DNA from 2 places in the Gordonia sp. NPDC003585 genome. Region 2 is predicted to be linked to the other one. Evidence: riboswitches for the same ligand, from Rfam matches in the RefSeq annotation. Region 2 holds a riboswitch; the other holds the start of a gene.
What was found. A riboswitch is a leader RNA that binds a small molecule or an ion and turns the genes downstream of it on or off. The one in region 2 is predicted to bind S-adenosylmethionine.
Positions count from the first base shown of each region.

Region 1: it holds a riboswitch for S-adenosylmethionine, as region 2 does, so the genes downstream of both, ABZW74_RS19620 (aminotransferase class V-fold PLP-dependent enzyme) here and ABZW74_RS05075 (bifunctional o-acetylhomoserine/o-acetylserine sulfhydrylase) in region 2, are expected to answer to the same signal.

Region 1 covers NZ_JBEXMX010000082.1:8,513-11,811, reverse strand. Annotated here, with positions in the region: gene ABZW74_RS19625 (hypothetical protein) at 1-341, opposite strand, end outside; gene ABZW74_RS19620 (aminotransferase class V-fold PLP-dependent enzyme) at 338-1,606, opposite strand; SAM riboswitch class IV at 1,623-1,737, opposite strand; gene ABZW74_RS19615 (isochorismate synthase) at 1,850-2,914, shown strand; gene ABZW74_RS19610 (O-succinylhomoserine sulfhydrylase) at 3,062-3,299, opposite strand, start outside.
Region 2 covers NZ_JBEXMX010000012.1:66,245-69,543, forward strand. Annotated here, with positions in the region: gene ABZW74_RS05070 (PE-PPE domain-containing protein) at 1-1,317, opposite strand, end outside; SAM riboswitch class IV at 1,568-1,689, shown strand; gene ABZW74_RS05075 (bifunctional o-acetylhomoserine/o-acetylserine sulfhydrylase) at 1,750-3,075, shown strand; gene ABZW74_RS05080 (homoserine O-acetyltransferase) at 3,099-3,299, shown strand, end outside.

The DNA of each region.
Region 1 (3,299 bases), on a different contig from region 2:
GCGTAGATGTCGCGGATCAGTGTGGTCAGGCCGTGGGCGGTGCCGACGTACCGGATGGTCTCCGACGCCGACTCGTCACGCGTGGCGTCGGCGTGTGCGACCGCGGCCCGCGCGGACGCAGGCGTCGGGGCTATGGCCACCTCGACCTCCAGTGCCACAGCGAAGTTCGCGGGATCGTGGGTCCCGGATCGCAGCAGCGAACGCGCACGCTGGGCCTCCCGTAACAACTCTCGCCGCACGACGATCGGCAGCGACTGGGCCACGTCGTCGCCCGCGACGGCGACTCGCAACGCCGGACGACCGATGCTGACAGTGGACCGGGCGGGCGTGGTGATGGTCATTTCCGTTGTCCCCCTGTGAATTCGGTGAGTGCGTCGAGCAGTCGATCGATGTCTTCGGTGGTGGTCCCCAAGCCGAAGCTCGCGCGAACAGCACCCTCGGGATGACCCAAGCGCTTCAGAAGCGGATGGGCACAGAACTTTCCGTCGCGCACACCGATGCCGTGGTGGTCGCTCAGGTATTCGGCGACGACGCGCGGCGGCACCCCGTCGACGACGAAACCCGCGATGCCGACCCGATTGCGCGAATCGTCGAAGATGCGCAACGGCGTGACGCCGTCGATGGCGGCCAGGCCGTCATCGAGTCGGGCCCGGAGCGTCTCGTCGTGCAGGCCTATCGTTTCGGGGCCGAGTTCGGTCAAAGCGTCACACGCTGCCGCGATCGCGATGGCGCCCAGCACATTCGGTGATCCCGCCTCGTGGCGGGCCGGGCCGGTGTGCCACGTTGCGGTGACGCCACCCGCGGAGACGTCGCGGGTGGCACCACCGCCGGCGAGATACGGCGTTGCCGCGTCGAACCAGTCCGGGCGCCCGATGAGCACACCCGCACCGAACGGCGCGTAGGTCTTGTGTCCGGAGAAGACTAGATAGTCGATGCCGTGGCTGACGATCGAGATCGGCTGGTGCGCAACCAGTTGCGCGGCGTCGACCAGGATCCGCGCGCCGTGACGATGGGCGATCGACGCGAGGCGTCCAATCGGCAGCACCTCTCCGGTCACATTCGACGCGGCCGTGACGGCAAGCAGTGCAGCGGGTTTCGACGCCAATTCGGCCTCGAGCGCTATCAGCGTGTCGGCGATGGTGTCGCACGCCTCGACCACCCGACCCCGCACACGAGTGGCCGGATCGAGCGGCGTGGTCCACGGCAGCAGGTTCGCGTGGTGCTCGATGTCGAGGACCACCACGTCGCCCGGGGTGATATGCGCGGCCAGGTTGATGGCGTCGGTGGTGTTGCGGGTGAACACGACGGTGTCGTCGGTGCGGCCCCGCAGGAATCGGCGCACGGTCTCGCGCGACTCCTCGTAGCGGGTGGTGCTGAGCTGCGACAGGTAGCCGGCACCGCGGTGGACGCTGGCGTACTCAGACAGCGAGCGCGTCACGGCGTCGGCGACCGAGGTCAGCGCGGGTGCACTCGCGGCGTAGTCGAGGTTCGCGTAGCGAATGCTCTCGCCGGTGATCAGGGGCACGCACGTGTCGGCGCCGACGACGGGTGCCGCGGCAGCGACGTCGAAGCGTGTCTCGCGAGCGACAGGAAGGACAGCAGTCATGGCAAATACTCCTAGGAATCCGTGCTTGCCGCGTTCACGTCGAAAACGGCCAGGTCGTCACCCGGAGCACCCCACCAACGGAGGAGGGTTGCCGACCAGCGAGCCGGGGCTTGTCACTGGCACTCATGACCTGCACCAAGAGTGACCGACGAGGCCCAGGGGTGTCAATTTTCACTCAGCGTGAGCGGAAATAGGGGTGCACTCACTCGGTAGCGTGAGGGAGTGCAGCCGACCGACCCGACCGTGTTCGTCCTCTCCCGACCCCGTGGCACCGTGCGCGCCCACGGCGTAGCGCGGCGATTCACCGAGGTCGACGCCGCGTCGGCCGCATTGCGATCGGGCCAGATCAGGTCGCTGACCGGGGCCATCGGTTTCGACCCACACGACGCAGTAGCCCTCGTCGCACCGAACCGGCTCGACTTCGACGACGCACCGCTGGGCGGTCGACCCGCGACGCCACGGACCGTGGTCGCCCAGAGTTTTCACCCGGACGCCGCCGAACACCGCGACCGGGTCGCGAACGCGATCAAGAGCATCGTCGCCGGCGAGGTCGACAAGGTGGTGTTGGCCCGACGAGTCGACCTCGAGGTCGATCCGCCGGTAGACCCTGGCGAGCTGGTCGAGGTGTTCGCGGGCGGCAATGCCGGGCACAACGCATTCGCCGTCGACCTCGGCACCGGCGCATGGTTGCTCGGCGCAAGCCCAGAGATGTTGTTGCGCAAGCACGGTCGCGAGGTCACGTGTCATCCGTATGCCGGGTCGGCGCCGCGGTCGGACGACCCGACCGCAGACGCCGCCGCCGCCGAGCGACTCGCCGCGTCTGCCAAGGACCGCGCCGAGCACGCCTTCGTCGTCGACCACATCCGCGAACGACTGGCCCAGCTCTGCGACCACGTCGACGCACCGCCGGAACCCGAGATCAGTTCTACCGGGGAATTGTGGCATCTGGCCACGCCGATCCGTGCGACACTGCGTGACCCGGCGACCACCGCCCTCGACCTCGCGCTACTCCTCGGCCCGACACCAGCGGTGTGCGGCACACCGAGTGATGTTGCGGCAGAGATGATTCGGGAGATCGAAGGTGATCGAGGCTTCTACGCCGGCGCGCTCGGCTGGTGCGACGCGCACGGCGACGGCGAGTGGATGGTCACCATCCGGTGCCTCGAACTGGCCGCCGACCACCGGCACCTTCGCACCTGGGCGGGTGGCGGCATCGTCGCCGACTCCGACCCGCAGGCCGAACTGGACGAGACGGCCGTCAAACTGCGCACCGTTCTGAACGCGCTCGGTGTCGGTGACTACGGCTGATCGCGCCACAGGCTTGGCCCTCTGAAATCCGCCCCCGAAACCTGCACCGGAAATCCGCCCGAGGCAGACGACCCGTTGACATATCGTCGACGACGCCTCTCGCCAGGGCGGAAATCGTGAGCAGTTTCGGAGCCCGGGGCCCGAGCGTCAGCCCAACGCGCGGTCGAGGTCTTCGATGAGGTCGTCGGCGCCCTCGAGCCCGACCGACAGTCGCACCACCGAGTCGCCGAGCCCGATCGCCGCACGCCCTTCCGGTCCCATCGCACGATGAGTGGTGGTTGCCGGGTGCGTGATCAGCGACTTCGAGTCTCCGAGGTTGTTGGAGATGTCGATGATGTGCAGGCCGTTGAGCACCTCGAATGCGCGCTTCTTGCCGTCGACGCCG
Region 2 (3,299 bases):
GCTTTTCGCGAACTCTTCGACGCCACGCTTGATCAGCGCAGGCTGCAGACCCACGATGCCGTCGATGATGTCGGTGACGACGAACAGGCTGGGCAAGTACGCACCGTAGCCAAGCTTCGGTAGTGGCGGCAGTAGGCCGCCCACGAGTCGGGTGAGATCGCCGAAATGCGCGAGTTCAAGACCGAACGGGATGTCGAGGGTCGGCCGATCTTTGAGGAAGTCTGGCACCGTGATCGAGCTGAGTCCGATCGCGTTCGCCCCCTGCTGGATCAGCTCGACGAACGCGGAGTCGGCCGAGACACGGCAGATGTTGTCTTCACAGACAATCGTGCGCCCGGTCGTCCACTCGCCACTGTCATCTTTCCCAAGGTTTGGGTCCAGGTACATCTGGTACGGGTACAGCCCGTGCTTCGTGAAGTAGCCGAGTAGGCCGTCGATGGCACCGATCGGGTCGTAGAGCGGATCGGGCAGATCGCAGATGGGATCGCCATCGACGCACACCGAGGTGACGTTGTCGTTTAGTTCGCCGAAGCCGGGGTCTTCGTCGTCGGTGCCGCGTGAGCCTTGCATCGTGAGACCAGGAATCACGCCGACCAGCGATAGCTCGATACCCCGACCTTCCTTGTTACCGGCCTGGCGAGGGTCTGAGTACAACTCACCTGTGATGGACGAGACCGGCTCACCGTCCTTATAGACGATGGCTCCGTTCTCGTCACGCACGTACTTGTCGATCACGACATCGTCGGTCAGATCATCGGGAGTTCCATTCACGTCTACGAGCCAGTACTCACCACCTTCGACGATGTCCCCGTCCTGATCGGCAGATGGCGAGTTGCCGATCTCCGCCAGGACATCTCCAGCGACTCGCGCTCCCTGTGAGTACCCAGCCACGACAATCGGCTTCCCCGGACAAGCCTGGCTGTAACTCGCGATTGCTGACTTGGTCGACGATCGCCCTTGCGAAACGCTGTCGTCGTATCCGGCCGCACCGAGCGGCCACAGCGTCGTCGGATAATCGGCGTAAATGACGTCGTATGGCTTCGACGCATGGGGTGTGTAGCCAGCCCAACCACTGGTGTACCTCTGCTCAACCCCGACCAGCGCCTTGGCATCAGGGTCATTGGTTCCGCCGACGATGACAACCGCACCATTCGAAGTGCATTCAGTAGCCCGCGCCTGCCCGACCACTCCCGGCAAGCAGTACGCAATCACCACCGCAAGCGCGGATACGAGCGCGACCAGCACGACGGCCGATCGGTGCGACACAGAGAAGTTGGATGAAGGGGATCCGGCTGCGGCGACGGGCCGATCAGACATTTGTTCCAGTCTTTCGTCCAACCCGGGACGCAGAGCGGGGGGGTTTCTGTCGAGACCCGGGGCTGAGATGATGTTAGATCCACGATCGCGAAACGCGAAGTATAAGTAGCAAAGCTAACGATCTCGAACTGGGCTTTTGGGATACGGATTCATGCAGTTCACCCGGTCGGACTACAGCCCTCCGAGGTTCGACCCACCCCGAGTAGGAGGGTTCTCTCGGACAGATCCGCGTGTTATATCCTTGACGCCAGGTCATGAGCATCAGCGCCAAGCCCCGGCTCGCTGATCGGCAACCCTCCAACCGCGGTGGGGTGCTCCGGGTGATGACCGGGTTGTGGGACCGCGAAAGCGACTCCCCGGCAAGCGCGGGTCCGAAGGTCGGACCCCAACAGGGTCAATTCCCTGCCGACCGTAGAAAGAGATCATTCCCCCATGTCTGACGTAGCCAACGACGGCCAGAATCCAGCGGACAACTGGAGCTTCGAGACCAAGCAGATCCACGCCGGCCAGGGTCCCGACCCGGCGACCAACGCACGCGCACTGCCGATCTACCAGACCACGTCTTACACGTTCAACGACACCACCCACGCCGCCAACCTCTTCGGCCTCGCCGAACCCGGCAACATCTACACGCGCATCATGAATCCGACGCAGGATGCCGTCGAGCAGCGGATTGCCGCTCTCGAGGGTGGCGTCGCAGCTCTGCTGCTGGCGTCGGGTCAGGCCGCCGAGACCTACGCGATCCTCAACATCGTGGAGACCGGCGGACACGTGGTGTCGAGCCCGCGTCTGTACGGCGGCACCTACAACCTCTTCCACTACACCCTGCCCAAGCTGGGCATCGAGGTGAGCTTCGTCGACGATCCCGAGGATCTCGACTCGTGGCAGGCCGCCATCCGCGACAACACCCGCGCACTGTTCGGTGAGACCATCTCCAACCCGAACAACGAAATCCTCGACGTCGAAGGTATTTCCGAGGTCGCCCACCGCAACGGACTGCCCCTCATCGTCGACAACACCGTTGCCACGCCGTACCTGCTGAACCCGCTCGCCCACGGCGCCGACATCGTGGTGCACTCGGCCACCAAGTACATCGGCGGCCACGGCACCGCGATCGGTGGCGTGATCGTCGACGGCGGCACCTTCGACTGGCGCGTGCAGCGCGACGGTCAGGACCTGTTCCCCGGCTTCACCACCCCCGACCCCAGCTACCACGGCGCCGTGTTCGCCGACCTGGGCGCGCCCGCCTACGCACTCAAGGCACGCGTGCAGTGGTTGCGTGACACCGGTGCGGCCATCTCGCCGTTCAACGCCTTCCTGCTCGCGCAGGGACTCGAGACGCTGAGCCTGCGCATCGAGCGGCACGTGGCCAACGCCCAGCGCGTGGCGGAGTTCCTCAACGACCACGCGCAGGTCGAGTCGGTCGCCTACGCCGGCCTGACCAGCTCGGCCTGGTACGAGCGCGGCCAGAAGCTGCTCCCCAAGGGCCAGGGCGCGATCATCGGCTTCGAGATCGCCGGCGGCGTCGACGCGGGCAAGAAGTTCGTCGACGCGCTGACATTGCACAGCCACGTCGCCAACATCGGCGACGTGCGTTCGCTGGTCATCCATCCGGCGTCGACGACGCACAGCCAACTCGTCCCCGACGAACAACTGGCCGCCGGCGTCACCCCGGGCCTCGTGCGGCTCGCGGTCGGCATCGAGGGTATCGACGACATCCTCGCCGACCTCGAAACCGGATTCGCGGCAGCGAAGTAACGACAGACAGGAGTGTGACAGCGGTGTCGGTGAGCATCGACCGGCGGACGGAACAAGCCGATCAGCCCGACTGGGAGAACGCCCCAGACGGGCAGCTGATCAGTGTCCCGGTCGGGTCGATACCGCTGGACAGCGGCGAGCAGATCGACAACGTCACCCTGGCGTTCCAACGCTGGGGGACGTTGTCGCCGTCGCGCGACAACGTCATCCTCACTTTGCATGCA